One region of the Dryocola baronae genome, then DNA from elsewhere that is predicted to be linked to it. Evidence: predicted binding sites of a transcription regulator. Region 1 holds the regulator's gene; each other region holds the start of a gene.
What was found. The regulator CRP, encoded in region 1, controls carbon source genes, mostly activating them, when cyclic AMP is high. The targets are predictions, from matches to a motif close to ATGTGANNNNNNTCACAT.
Positions count from the first base shown of each region.

Region 2: a site for CRP is predicted at 2,134-2,151, ahead of garD (galactarate dehydratase). Genes of this name have one in related genera too.
Region 3: a site for CRP is predicted at 2,541-2,558, ahead of epd (erythrose-4-phosphate dehydrogenase). Genes of this name have one in related genera too.

Region 1 covers NZ_JBINNY010000001.1:4,632,123-4,636,839, forward strand. Annotated here, with positions in the region: gene ACSPHG_RS21980 (hydrolase) at 1-192, shown strand, start outside; gene ACSPHG_RS21985 (YheU family protein) at 194-412, shown strand; gene ACSPHG_RS21990 (phosphoribulokinase) at 518-1,387, shown strand; gene ACSPHG_RS21995 (OsmC family protein) at 1,416-1,820, opposite strand; gene crp (cAMP-activated global transcriptional regulator CRP) at 2,135-2,767, shown strand; gene ACSPHG_RS22005 (YccS/YhfK family putative transporter) at 2,959-4,717, shown strand, end outside.
Region 2 covers NZ_JBINNY010000001.1:598,884-603,600, forward strand. Annotated here, with positions in the region: gene garD (galactarate dehydratase) at 437-2,008, opposite strand; gene ACSPHG_RS02835 (MFS transporter) at 2,428-3,777, shown strand; gene garL (2-dehydro-3-deoxyglucarate aldolase) at 3,804-4,574, shown strand; gene garR (2-hydroxy-3-oxopropionate reductase) at 4,607-4,717, shown strand, end outside.
Region 3 covers NZ_JBINNY010000001.1:817,949-822,665, forward strand. Annotated here, with positions in the region: gene loiP (metalloprotease LoiP) at 1-173, opposite strand, end outside; gene tkt (transketolase) at 456-2,447, shown strand; gene epd (erythrose-4-phosphate dehydrogenase) at 2,750-3,769, shown strand; gene pgk (phosphoglycerate kinase) at 3,819-4,717, shown strand, end outside.

The sequences.
Region 1 (4,717 bases):
ATCCACGCCAAAGACGATCCCTTTATGGATCACCACGTCATTCCTGATAAAGCATCGTTACCCGCAAATATTGAATATCAGCTCACAAGCCACGGCGGACACGTCGGCTTTGTGGGCGGCACGCTGCGCAAACCGGAAATGTGGCTCGAGCAGCGTATCCCTGACTGGTTAACAAGATATCTGGACAACTGAGATGATTATTCCCTGGCAAGACATTGACGCCGAGACCCTCGACAATCTCATCGAATCCTTTGTATTACGCGAAGGTACAGATTATGGTGAACAAGAGCGCTCGCTGTCGCAGAAGGTTGCCGACGTGAAGCGACAGCTACAAAGCGGCGAAGCGGTGCTGGTGTGGTCAGAGCTGCATGAGACGGTAAATATCATGCCTCGCGGGCAGTTTCGCGGCTAATCTAAAGCAATAAAATCATCTTCAGGCCCTTCGTCGGGTGGATACGTGCATTCGCCATCCACCCGCTGTGACAGTCCCTTCGAATATCCATGGAGTTGTTGCCTTATGTCAGCCAAACATCCGGTTATTGCCGTCACGGGTTCCAGCGGTGCAGGAACGACCACCACAAGCCTTGCGTTTCGTAAGATATTTCAACAGCTCAACCTGCGCGCCGCCGAAGTCGAAGGCGACAGCTTCCATCGCTATACCCGCCCAGAAATGGACATGGCGATTCGTAAAGCGCGCGACCTGGGCCGTCACATCAGCTATTTCGGGCCAGAGGCCAATGACTTCGGGCTGCTCGAGCAGACGTTTGCCGAATACGGGCGCAGCGGCCAGGGGAAATCCCGCAAGTATCTCCACACCTATGACGAAGCCGTGCCGTGGAACCAAATCCCCGGGACTTTCACGCCCTGGCAGCCGCTGCCTGAACCTACAGACGTGCTGTTTTACGAAGGGCTGCACGGCGGTGTGGTCACCCCGCAGCACGACGTAGCCAACTATGTGGATTTGCTGGTCGGCGTGGTGCCCATCGTTAACCTGGAGTGGATTCAGAAGCTGGTGCGCGACACCAGCGAACGCGGCCATTCACGGGAGGCGGTGATGGATTCCGTGGTCAGATCGATGGATGACTACATCAACTTTATTACGCCGCAGTTTTCCCGCACCCATATCAACTTCCAGCGCGTCCCGACGGTAGACACCTCTAACCCGTTTGCCGCGCGCGGCATTCCGTCGCTGGACGAAAGCTTCGTTGTGATTCACTTCCGCGGGCTGGATAACATCGACTTCCCGTACCTGCTGGCGATGCTGCAAGGCTCTTTCATTTCACACATCAATACGTTGGTGGTGCCGGGGGGCAAAATGGGGCTGGCAATGGAGCTGATAATGACGCCGCTGGTGCAACGGCTGGCGGAAGGCAGAAAAGTCGTTTAGGGCGGCAAAATACCGCCCAGGACACGTATTACAGTTCAATCACTTCATAGCTGTGCGTGATGTTTGCGGCTTTCTCAAGCATCAACGCCACCGAGCAATACTTCTCCGCCGACAGGTCGACGGCGCGGGACACGGCATTGTCCTTCAGATCTTTGCCGGTCACGATGAAATGCAGATTGATGTGGGTGAACAGGCGCGGCGCTTCTTCGCGGCGCTCGGAGGTCAGCTTCACTTCGCAATCCGTCACGTTATGGCGGCCTTTTTGCAAAATAGACACCACATCAATGGCGCTACAGCCGCCGACCGACATCAGGACCATCTCCATCGGGCTGGGTGCTTTATCGCCTGAATTTCCGTCCATCAGGATCTGGTGACCCGACGCCGATTCGCCCAGGAAAGTTAACCCCTCAACCCATTTAACTCGTGCCTGCATTTTGCTTACTCCTGTTAAGAAATTTCCTTCCAGAGTACGCGGATGCAGCAATTGTCGCAACGGAAGGCGACCTGCGTCATGCTGAAACGAGACAATAGGAGACACTTGCCAAAAGCTATGCTAAAACAATCCGGATGCTACATTCGATACATTGACGTGATGTATGTATGCATTGGACATCACTAATTACAGGCGGCAAGATTGACTTGCTGGCCATTTCCCCCAGGTGGGAAATATTCTAACGATTGCAACGCCGGGCAGGAGGTTTTGCATCCTGTCTTTGGTAGCCAGTTTATAACAGAGGATAACCGCGCATGGTGCTTGGCAAACCGCAAACAGACCCGACTCTCGAATGGTTCTTGTCCCATTGCCACATTCATAAGTATCCATCGAAGAGCACGCTGATTCACCAGGGTGAAAAAGCAGAGACGCTGTACTACATCGTCAAAGGCTCCGTGGCCGTGCTGATCAAAGATGAAGAGGGCAAGGAAATGATCCTCTCCTATCTGAACCAGGGTGACTTCATCGGTGAATTAGGCCTGTTTGAAGAAGGCCAGGAGCGCAGTGCCTGGGTTCGCGCGAAAACCGCGTGCGAAGTGGCTGAAATTTCCTATAAAAAATTCCGCCAGCTTATCCAGGTTAACCCAGACATCCTGATGCGCCTCTCTTCCCAGATGGCCCGTCGCCTGCAGGTCACGTCAGAGAAAGTGGGCAACCTTGCCTTCCTCGACGTAACCGGCCGTATCGCTCAAACGCTGCTGAACCTTGCGAAACAGCCAGACGCCATGACCCACCCGGACGGTATGCAGATTAAAATCACCCGCCAGGAAATCGGTCAGATCGTGGGTTGCTCCCGTGAAACCGTAGGCCGCATTCTGAAAATGCTGGAAGATCAAAATCTGATCTCCGCGCACGGTAAAACGATCGTCGTTTACGGTACTCGTTAATTTCCGTTTCCAAAAAGGCGTATCGCTTCGGCAATACGCCTTTTTTGTCTCTAAAACTCCCTTTGCCCGCTCTAAATAATTCGAGTTACAGGTCGGCGGCAAGGGAGGGAGTCCCCAGGAGCTTACTCCAGTAAGTGACCGGGGCGAGTGAGTGCAGCCAACACCCCTGTAACTTGAAGTATGACGAGTCTATGTGGCGCCGACTTATTTATCATCCTGAGGTTAACTACGCACTGCGTCAGACGCTGGTGTTATGTTTACCCGTGGCCGTCGGCCTGGTGCTGGGCAGCCTGCAAAACGGCCTGCTTTTCTCGTTAGTTCCCGCCTGCTGCAACATTGCTGGCCTGGACACCCCCCATCGACGCTTCTTCAAGCGGCTGATTATCGGCGGCAGCCTGTTTGCGCTCAGCAGCCTGATCATGCAGCTTCTTCTGCTCTACACCTCGATCCCGCTGCCCATAATTCTGATGGTGATGGCGCTGATGCTCGGGGTAACCGCGGAAATCAGCGCCCTGCACGCCCGCCTGCTCCCCGCCTCGCTGATTGCGGCGATCTTCACCCTCAGCATGGCCGGGAACATGCCTATCTGGAAACCGATGCTGCTGTATGTTTCCGGCACCATCTGGTACGGCGTCTTTAACTGGTTCTGGTTCTGGATGTGGCGCGAGCAGCCGCTTCGCGAATCCCTGAGCCTGCTCTACCGCCAGCTTGCCGAATACTGCGAAGCAAAATACGGCATGCTGACGCAGCACACCGATCCGGAAAAGGCGCTGCCCCCGCTGCTGGCCCGCCAGCAAAAAGCCGTCGATCTGATTACCGTCTGCTATCAGCAGCTGCACATGCTGGCGGCTAACCAGCAGAACGGCTACAAACGCCTGCTGCGCGCTTTCCAGGTGGCGCTCGACCTCCAGGAGCACATCTCCGTCAGCCTGCACCAGCCCGAAGAGGTGCAGAAACTCGTTGAACAAAGCCACGCCGAAGCGGTGATCCGCTGGAACGCGCAAACCATCGCGTCTCGCCTGCGCGTGCTGGCGGACGACATCCTTTATCACCGCTACCCCAGACGCTTTGATATGGATAAACAGATCGCGGCGCTGGAAAAAATCGCCCGCCAAAACCCGGACAACCCGGTCGGGCAATTCTGCCACTACCACTTCAGCCGTATCGCGCGCGTGCTGCGCACCCAGCGCCCTTTATACGTCCGCGATCTGATGGAAGATCGCCAGCGCCGCCTGCCGCTGTGGCCCGCGCTAAAAAGCTATCTCTCCTTCAAATCGGCGGCGCTGCGCAACGCCGCACGGCTGGGCGTCATGCTCACCGTCGCCAGCCTGCTGGGCGCATCTTTACATCTGCCCAAGCCCTACTGGATCCTGATGACCATCATGTTCGTCACGCAAAACGGCTATGGCGCGACGCGCGTGCGGATTCTGCACCGTTCGGCGGGCACCATGGCGGGCCTGACGATTGCCGGGATCACTCTCCACTTCCACGTTCCGGAAAGCTACACGCTGGTGGCGATGCTGCTCATTACGCTGGTGAGCTACCTGTTTATCCGCAAAAGCTACGGCTGGGCCACCATCGGCTTTACCGTCACCGCGGTATACACGCTGCAGCTGATTACGCTTAGCGCCGAGCAATACATCGTGCCGCGTCTGATCGATACCCTGCTCGGCTGCCTGATTGCCTTTGGCGGCATGATCTGGCTGTGGCCGCAGTGGCAAAGCGGCCTGCTGCGCCAGAACGCCCACGACGCGCTGGAAACCGACCAGGAAGCAATACGGCTGATCCTAAGCCACGACCCGCAGCCGACGCCGCTGGCCTGGCAGCGCATGAAGGTCAACCAGGCGCACAACGCGTTGTTTAACTCGCTCAACCAGGCGATGCAGGAGCCGGGCTTCAACTCGCACTATCTGGATGACATGAAGCTATGGGTGACGCACAGCCAGTTTA
Region 2 (4,717 bases), 4.0 Mb from region 1:
GATATAAACCATTGAATTTGATCGAATTTTTAAATATTTATAATAATAATCTTAAAATTCAAAAGGATATTTAAGAATATATTTTAGAAAGGGAGCGTTTTTGATCAAAAATAAAGCAGGTTGTGTTTGTGAAGCAGCCAGGTTGATCTGTAACAATATATCGGCGGTTCTTATCCGGTTTATGGTTGGGGGATTTATTAGTATCGGCAAAAGATGGAGCAGTTTGCAATAGTGCTTTCACTTTACGGGATAAGTATTACGGAGGGTATTTTAAAGCGTTGAGTTATCGTTGAGGAAGCGGGTTCTAATATACTTAATTCTTTTTCCTGCGAATTAATACTGCGGGATTGTTAGCTATTACGGAAACGTATTCATGATAACCGTCGACTCAAGGCGGGTAACCAAGGCTACCCGCCGGGTTGGCGACTGACCGAAATCAGGTTACCGGAGCCGGGTTGAATACCGCCAGCGCGTTGTGTAAGCCCCACTGGTCGGAGAAGGTTTGTTTCGTACCGCTGGCGACGTCGAGGATGAATTTAAACAGCTTCCAGCCCACGTCTTCTATGGTTTCTTCCCCGGTGGCGATGGTGCCAGCGTTGATGTCCATTAGGTCATACCAGCGGTTTGCCAGCGCGGTACGTGTCGCCATTTTAATAACCGGTACCGCCAGCAAACCATATGGCGTGCCGCGCCCGGTGGTAAAGACCTGTACGGTGATCCCGGAGGCGACCTGTTGCGTACCGCAGACGAAATCGCTGGCCGGCGTTGCTGCGTAAATCAGGCCGCGTTTGGTTGGGCGTTGACCCGGGGAAAGCACTTCCACGATCGCGCTCTGCCCTGATTTAGCGATGGAGCCAAGGGCTTTTTCCACCACGTTCGCCAGGCCGCCCTTTTTGTTGCCGGGGGACGGGTTGGCGCTGCGGTCGGTTTTACCCATGTCCAAATAGTTGTCGTACCATTCCATTTCTTCCAGCAGGCGCTTGCCCACCTCTTCGTTGATCGCGCGTGGCGTTAACAGGTGGATGGCATCGCGTACTTCCGTCACTTCTGAGAACATCACCGTTGCGCCGCAGCGTACCAGCAGGTCAGACGCAAAGCCTACGGCCGGGTTAGCCGTTACGCCGGAGAATGCGTCGCTGCCGCCGCACTGCATGCCGACCACCAGTTCGGATGCGGGGCAGGTTTCACGCTGGCGCTGGTTAAGTTTTGCAAGGTGGCGTTCCGCCACGCTGAGAATGTCTTCAACCATCGACTTAAAGCCGACGTGGTGTTCGTCCTGCAGCCGGACGATGCTGGCTTCGCCGACGGAGATAGCCTGCACGTCTTCGGTGCCTTCCAGCAGGCGTTCCGGCTGGAGCTTTTCGCAGCCCAGGCCGATGACCATCACTTCACCGCCGAAGTTCGGGTTAAGCGCGATGTTGTGGATGGTGCGAATAGGGATAACCGCCGCCGGGGCGTTGATCGCCACGCCGCAGCCGTAGAGGTGATTCAGGCCAACCACGCCGTCCACGTTCGGGTAGCGCGGCAGCAGGTCGCGTTCAATAATTTTGATGACGTAATCCACCACGCCCGCCACGCAGTGTACGCTGGTGGTGATGCCGAGCAGGTTTTTGGTACCGACGCTGCCGTCGGCGTTGCGGTAGCCTTCAAAGGTGTATCCTTCGAGCGGGGGCAGCGGCTCGGGGACTTTGGTTGCCAGAGGCAGCGTGTGCAGCGGCGGCGCTTTTGGCAGCTCAACCAGGGATTCATCAATCCACGACCCCTGCGGGATGGCGCGTACCGCATAGCCGATGACTTCGCCGTAGCGGATAATTTCACCGTGGGCGGGGATATCGACCAGCGCGGCTTTGTGCCCCTGCGGTATATGTTCGATTAATGTCAGCCCATCCGGAAACTGAGTGCCCGCTTTCAGACCGTTGTCGTTAACAATAATTGCAACGTTGTCGGTTTCATGAACTTTAATATAAAAGGCCGTCGGCGACTGCTGTCTAATTTCGATGTCTGCCATTGTTCACGCTTCTCCAAAAACGCAGTTACTTATTTGTAAAGTAATTGCAAAGTAAAGAACTTAAATTAATCGAGCGCTGTTGGCTCGGTAGCTAATTAAAGAATGTCAGTTCAGGAATAATAAGAATGTGATGCAGATCACTTAATTCTCTGACGCCAGCATTGATAAGGGTAGCAATATAGAAATCTGTGCAATACGCCCCACAATCATGTGCCAATGAACATAAAAATTGCGTTATGGTATTTCTCTATTGGGCATATGCCTAATGCCTGCTTAAGGCGAGCTGACTATACTGTGTTGCGTATTATCAACACTAGGCTAATTACAGTTCGCGACAGAAAGCCAAATATATATTGGTAAATGTTGCTTCTTATAAATAAAAATCCTTGTCAGCAGTGCCCGTTACAGAGGATATAAAAATGATTTTGGATACTTCCACCGATTCAAAGGTAAGTGTTGAATCGAAAAAAGGTCATCACACCCGTTATTTAATATTATTAATTATTTTCATCGTTACGACCATTAACTACGCGGATCGTGCGACCTTATCTATTGCCGGTACCGAAGTCGCTAAAGAATTGCAGCTGAGCGCGGTTTCTATGGGGTATATCTTTTCCGCGTTCGGCTGGGCCTATTTGCTGATGCAGATCCCCGGCGGCTGGCTGCTTGACCGCTACGGCTCGAAGAAGGTGTACACCTACAGCCTGTTCTTCTGGTCGCTGTTTACCTTTACTCAAGGTTTTGTGGACATGATACCGCTGGCGTATGCCGGTATCTCAATGTTCTTTATGCGTTTTATGCTCGGTTTTTCGGAAGCGCCGTCGTTCCCGGCTAACGCCCGTATCGTAGCCGCATGGTTCCCGACTAAAGAGCGCGGCACCGCTTCGGCGATTTTCAACTCCGCGCAGTATTTCTCGCTGGCGCTCTTCTCCCCGCTGCTCGGCTGGCTGACCTTCGCCTGGGGCTGGGAGCACGTCTTCACGGTGATGGGCGGTATTGGTTTCGTGCTGACCTTCCTGTGGGCGAAGTTCATTCACAACCCAACCGACCACCCGCGCATGTCGAAGCAGGAGCTGGATTTCATCTCCAAAGGCGGCGCGGTGGTGGACATGGACCACAAAAAAGCTGCCAACGCGGATAACGGCCCTAAGCTGCATTACATCAAGCAACTGCTCAGCAGCCGCATGATGCTCGGCGTGTTCTTCGGGCAGTACTTCATTAATACCATCACCTGGTTCTTCCTTACCTGGTTCCCGATTTATCTGGTGCAGGAGAAGGGGATGTCGATTCTGAAGGTTGGGCTGGTGGCGTCTATTCCTGCACTTTGCGGTTTTGCCGGTGGCGTGCTGGGCGGGGTGTTTTCGGACTATCTGATCAAGCGCGGCTGCACGCTGACGCTTGCCCGCAAGCTGCCGATTGTGCTGGGTATGCTATTGGCATCGACCATCATTCTGTGTAACTACACCGATAACACCGCGCTGGTGGTGACGCTGATGGCGCTGGCGTTCTTCGGCAAAGGCTTTGGTGCGCTGGGCTGGCCGGTGATTTCCGATACCGCCCCGAAAGAGATTGTCGGGCTGTGCGGCGGGCTGTTCAATGTGTTTGGTAACGTCGCTTCTATCGTGACGCCGCTGGTGATTGGCTATCTGGTCAGCGAGCTGCACTCGTTTAATGCGGCGCTGGTATTCGTGGGATGTTCCGCCCTGATGGCGATGGTCTGCTACCTGTTCGTAGTGGGTGACATCAAACGTATGGAATTGCAGAAGTAAGCAACGAAAAACATAAGGTAAAGCTGATGAACAACAACGTATTCCCGAATAAATTCAAGGCCGCGCTGGCGGCCCACCAGACGCAAATCGGCTGCTGGTCGGCGCTTGCTAATCCTATCAGCACCGAAGTGCTGGGCCTTGCCGGGTTCGACTGGATTGTGCTGGACGGCGAGCATGCGCCGAACGATATCACGACTTTTGTTCCGCAGCTGATGGCGCTGACCGGCAGTCACAGCGCGCCGGTAGTACGTGCGCCTACGAACGATCCGGTGATTATCAAGCGTCTGCTGGATATCGGCTTCTACAACTTCCTGATCCCGTTTGTTGAAACCCAGGAAGAGGCCGCGCAGGCCGTGTCGTCTACCCGCTATCCGCCGGAAGGCATTCGCGGCGTGTCGGTTTCACACCGCAGCAACGGCTACGGCACCGTGGTGGATTACTTCAAACAGGTGAATCAGAACATCACTATTCTGGTGCAGATCGAAAGCCAGCAGGGCGTAGATAACCTGGATGCGATTGCGGCAACCGACGGCGTGGACGGGATTTTTGTAGGGCCAGGCGACCTGTCCGCAGCCCTGGGCCACCTCGGTAATCCGTCCCATCCCGAAGTGCAAAGCGCCATTCAGCATATTTTTGCGCGTGCCAAAGCACACGGCAAACCTGCCGGTATCCTGGCTCCGGCTGAAGCAGACGCGCGCCGCTACCTGGAATGGGGCGCAACTTTTGTCGCCGTGGGCAGCGATTTGGGCATTTTCCGCTCCGCCACCCAGAAGCTGTGCGACCAGTTTAAAAAATAACATCCACCCGTAAATAACGAGAGAGTAAAGCTATGACACTGAAAGTTGGGTTTATCGGCCTGGGCATTATGGGCAAACCAATGAGTAAAAACCTCATCAAAGCCGGTTATTCGCTGGTGGTGGCCGACCGTAACGCAGAGGTG
Region 3 (4,717 bases), 3.8 Mb from region 1:
CTGTCCAGCTCCGCACAGGACTTGTCGCTCAGCTCTTTAACCTGCGCATCGCTTAGCGTGTAGGCCTGAAAGGCTTCCGCGCCGGAGGTTAGCAAACCGTTGGAATCCATGTTTTGGCAGCCGCTCAGCAGCGTGGCGAGCGTCAGGCTTAGTAAAATAGGGCGCATCTTCATGGCCAGTCTTCCTTTATTAGTTTCAACAGCCCAAGGGCAAGCTCAGCGCCCACGTTGGCGCTGAATAATGCTCAGTATAAAGAAGATAACGAAGCGCGCGCAGCTACTTGCGCAACATGCGAGCGTGATCCAGAGATTTCTTACCGGGACAAAAGGATGCTCCATGTACATGACCCACGGCTTGCGGTACATTGTGGGCACTTTTTCGGGCGTAGCCCATAACGCTTAGTAGTCAAGTCGTAAAACAAGGCGTGACCTTCAACCATCCGATCTGGAGTGAAAATGTCCTCTCGTAAAGAGCTTGCCAATGCTATTCGTGCGCTCAGCATGGACGCAGTTCAAAAAGCCAAATCCGGTCATCCGGGTGCCCCTATGGGCATGGCTGATATTGCCGAAGTCCTGTGGCGTGATTTCCTGAACCATAACCCGCAGAACCCAGCCTGGGCTGACCGTGACCGCTTCGTGCTGTCTAACGGCCACGGCTCTATGCTGATTTACAGCCTGCTGCACCTCACAGGTTATGACCTGCCGATCGAAGAGCTGAAGAACTTCCGTCAGCTACATTCCAAAACCCCTGGTCACCCGGAAGTGGGTTACACCGCGGGTGTTGAAACCACTACCGGCCCGCTGGGTCAGGGCGTGGCGAACGCGGTAGGTATGGCGATTGCTGAACGTACCATGGCGGCGCAGTTCAACCGTCCTGGACACGACATTGTTGACCACTTCACCTACGTGTTTATGGGTGATGGCTGCATGATGGAAGGCATCTCTCACGAAGTCTGCTCGCTGGCCGGTACCCTGAAACTGGGTAAACTGGTTGCGTTCTACGATGACAACGGCATCTCCATCGACGGCCACGTTGAAGGCTGGTTCACCGACGATACCGCTAAGCGTTTCGAAGCCTACGGCTGGCACGTTGTGCGCGGCGTTGACGGTCACGATGCGGACGCTATCAAACGCGCTGTTGAAGAGGCGAAGGCGGTTTCCGACAAGCCTTCTCTGCTGATGTGCAAAACCATCATCGGTTTCGGTTCGCCAAACAAAGCGGGCACCCACGATTCCCACGGCGCTCCTCTGGGCGACGCAGAAATCGCACTGACCCGCGAACAGCTGGGCTGGAAACACGCTCCGTTCGAAATTCCACAGGATATCTACGCTCAGTGGGATGCGCGCGAAGCAGGCCAGGCGAAAGAAGCGACCTGGAACGAGAAGTTCGCAGCCTACGCGAAAGCCTTCCCGCAGGAAGCGGCAGAATTTACCCGTCGTATGAAGGGCGAAATGCCGACTGAATTCGCTGCGAAAGCGCAGGAATTTATCGCTAATCTGCAGGCAAACCCTGCGAAAATCGCAAGCCGCAAAGCTTCCCAAAATGCAATCGAAGCCTTCGGTCACTGGCTGCCAGAATTCCTCGGCGGCTCTGCCGACCTGGCACCAAGCAACCTGACCATCTGGTCTGGTTCTAAAGCTATCAACGAAGACAAAGCCGGTAACTACATCCATTACGGCGTGCGTGAATTCGGTATGACGGCGATTGCCAACGGTATCGCGCTGCACGGCGGTTTCCTGCCGTACACCTCTACCTTCCTGATGTTCGTGGAATATGCCCGTAACGCGGTGCGTATGGCGGCGCTCATGAAGCAGCGTCAGGTGATGGTCTACACCCACGATTCCATCGGTCTGGGCGAAGATGGCCCAACTCACCAGCCGGTAGAGCAGCTTGCTGCCCTGCGCGTTACGCCAAACATGAGCACCTGGCGCCCATGTGACCAGGTTGAATCTGCGGTTGCGTGGAAATACGCGGTAGAACGTCACGACGGCCCAACGGCGCTGATCTTCTCCCGTCAGAACCTGGCGCAGCAGGATCGTTCCGAGCAGCAGCTGGCGGATATCGCTCGCGGCGCATACATCCTAAAAGACTGTGCGGGTCAGCCTGAGCTAATCCTGATCGCGACCGGCTCTGAAGTTGAATTGGCCGTTGCAGCATGGGACCGGCTGTCTGCTGAAGGTATCAAAGCGCGCGTGGTTTCCATGCCGTCTACCGACGCCTTCGACAAGCAGGACGCGGCCTACCGTGAAGCGGTTCTGCCGAAAGCCGTTGCCGCTCGTGTTGCTATCGAAGCCAGCATCGCTGACTACTGGTACAAATACGTTGGCCTGAACGGCGCGGTTGTGGGCATGACCACCTTCGGTGAGTCAGCACCAGCCGAGCAGCTGTTCGAGGAGTTTGGCTTCACCGTTGAAAATGTGGTGAAACAGGCGAAAGCAGTACTGTAATTCCCCCCTTAGAAACGGGTCGCTTTAGCGGCCCGTTTTTTTTGTTTATTATTCAACCTCACCCGTAAAAGCGTTGCAGTTATTCCATCAAAAATGTGACCTATGTCAGAAGATCGGTTGCCTGTCCCGGGCCAACGTTCCCTTTATTCCGCGTTTCGCTTACCATAGCTGAAGCGTTTCAGTCGATGAAATATTCGACAATCAAGCAATCAATTGCAGTTTCGTGAGTGCGAGGATTCCCCTGAAGCGGTGGCTGCATTACTCTGTCAGCCACAACGTTAAGGGATTCTGGCAGGAGAGATATGACCGTACGCATCGCAATTAATGGCTTCGGTCGCATTGGGCGCAACGTGGTACGTGCTTTGTACGAATCCGGTCGCCGTGCGGAAATCACCGTCGTAGCAATCAATGAACTGGCTGATGCTGCGGGCATGGCGCATCTGTTGAAATACGACACCAGCCACGGGCGATTCGCGTGGGACGTGCGTCAGGAACGCGACCAGCTTTGGGTCGGCGACGACACTATCCGTTTGCTGCATGAACCCACGATTGCCGCGCTCCCGTGGCGCGAGCTGGGCGTAGACGTAGTGCTGGATTGTACCGGCGTATTCGGTTCTCGCGCAGACGGCGAAGCCCACCTGGCTGCCGGCGCGAAAAAAGTTCTCTTCTCCCATCCTGGCGGCAACGATCTCGACGCAACCGTGGTTTACGGCGTCAATCATGAAGAGGTGGTTGCCGAGCACCGCATCGTTTCCAACGCCTCCTGTACCACGAATTGTATAATTCCAATTATCAAATTGCTTGATGATGCCTTCGGCATTGAGTGGGGCACGGTAACAACCATCCACTCCGCCATGCACGATCAACAGGTTATTGACGCGTATCACCCTGATCTGCGCCGCACGCGCGCAGCCAGCCAATCGATCATTCCGGTCGATACGCGACTCGCCGCCGGCATTACGCGTATTTTCCCGCAATTCAACGATCGTTTTGAGGCTATTGCCGTGCGCGTACCCACGATCAACGTCACCGCCATCGATTTAAGCGTGACGGTACGAAATGCGGTAAAACCTAATGAAGTCAATCAGTTGCTGCAAAAAGCGGCACAAGATTCATTTCATGGTATAGTTGACTATACGGAAATACCGTTGGTCTCGACTGATTTTAACCACGATCCGCACAGTGCCATTGTTGACGGCACGCAAACGCGGGTCAGTGGGCAACATCTGATTAAAACTCTAGTCTGGTGTGATAACGAATGGGGCTTTGCTAACCGAATGCTCGACACGACGTTAGTCATGGCTGCAAGTGGTTTCAGGTAGGGCGCGTAGTGCGCCTGCAAAACTTTAAGAATCAACGAGAGGATTCACCATGTCTGTAATTAAGATGACCGATCTGGATCTGGCTGGTAAGCGCGTTCTGATCCGTGCAGATTTGAACGTACCAGTTAAAGAAGGGAAAGTGACATCTGACGCACGTATCCGTGCATCTCTGCCAACCATCGAACTGGCCCTGAAACAAGGCGCGAAAGTGATGGTTACCTCTCACCTGGGTCGCCCGACCGAAGGCGAGTACAACGAAGAATTCTCTCTGCTGCCGGTTGTTAACTACCTGAAAGACAAGTTGTCTGCTCCGGTTCGTCTGGCTAAAGATTACCTCGACGGCGTTGAAGTTGCTGCCGGCGAGCTGGTTGTTCTGGAAAACGTTCGCTTCAACAAAGGCGAAAAGAAAGACGACGAAACACTGTCTAAAAAATATGCTGCACTGTGCGACGTATTCGTAATGGATGCTTTCGGCACCGCGCACCGCGCGCAGGCTTCTACTCACGGCGTTGGCAAATTTGCTGAAATCGCCTGTGCAGGCCCGCTGCTGGCTGAAGAGCTGGACGCGCTGGGCAAAGCCCTGAAAGAACCTGCTCGCCCAATGGTTGCTATCGTTGGCGGTTCTAAAGTTTCTACCAAACTGACCGTGCTGGACTCTCTGTCCAAAATTGCTGACCAGCTGATCGTTGGCGGTGGTATCGCGAACACCTTCGTTGCCGCTCAAGGCCACAACGTGGGTAAATCCCTGTACGAAGCGGACCTGGTTGACGAAGCTAAACGCCTGCTGACTACCTGTGATATCCCAGTTCCAACTGACGTGCGCGTAGCGACCGAGTTCTCCGAGTCCGCAACGGCTACCCTGAAATCTGTCAACGACGTGAAAGACGGCGAGCAGATTCTGGATATCGGTGACGCTTCTGCACAGCAGCTGGCTGAAATCCTGAAAAA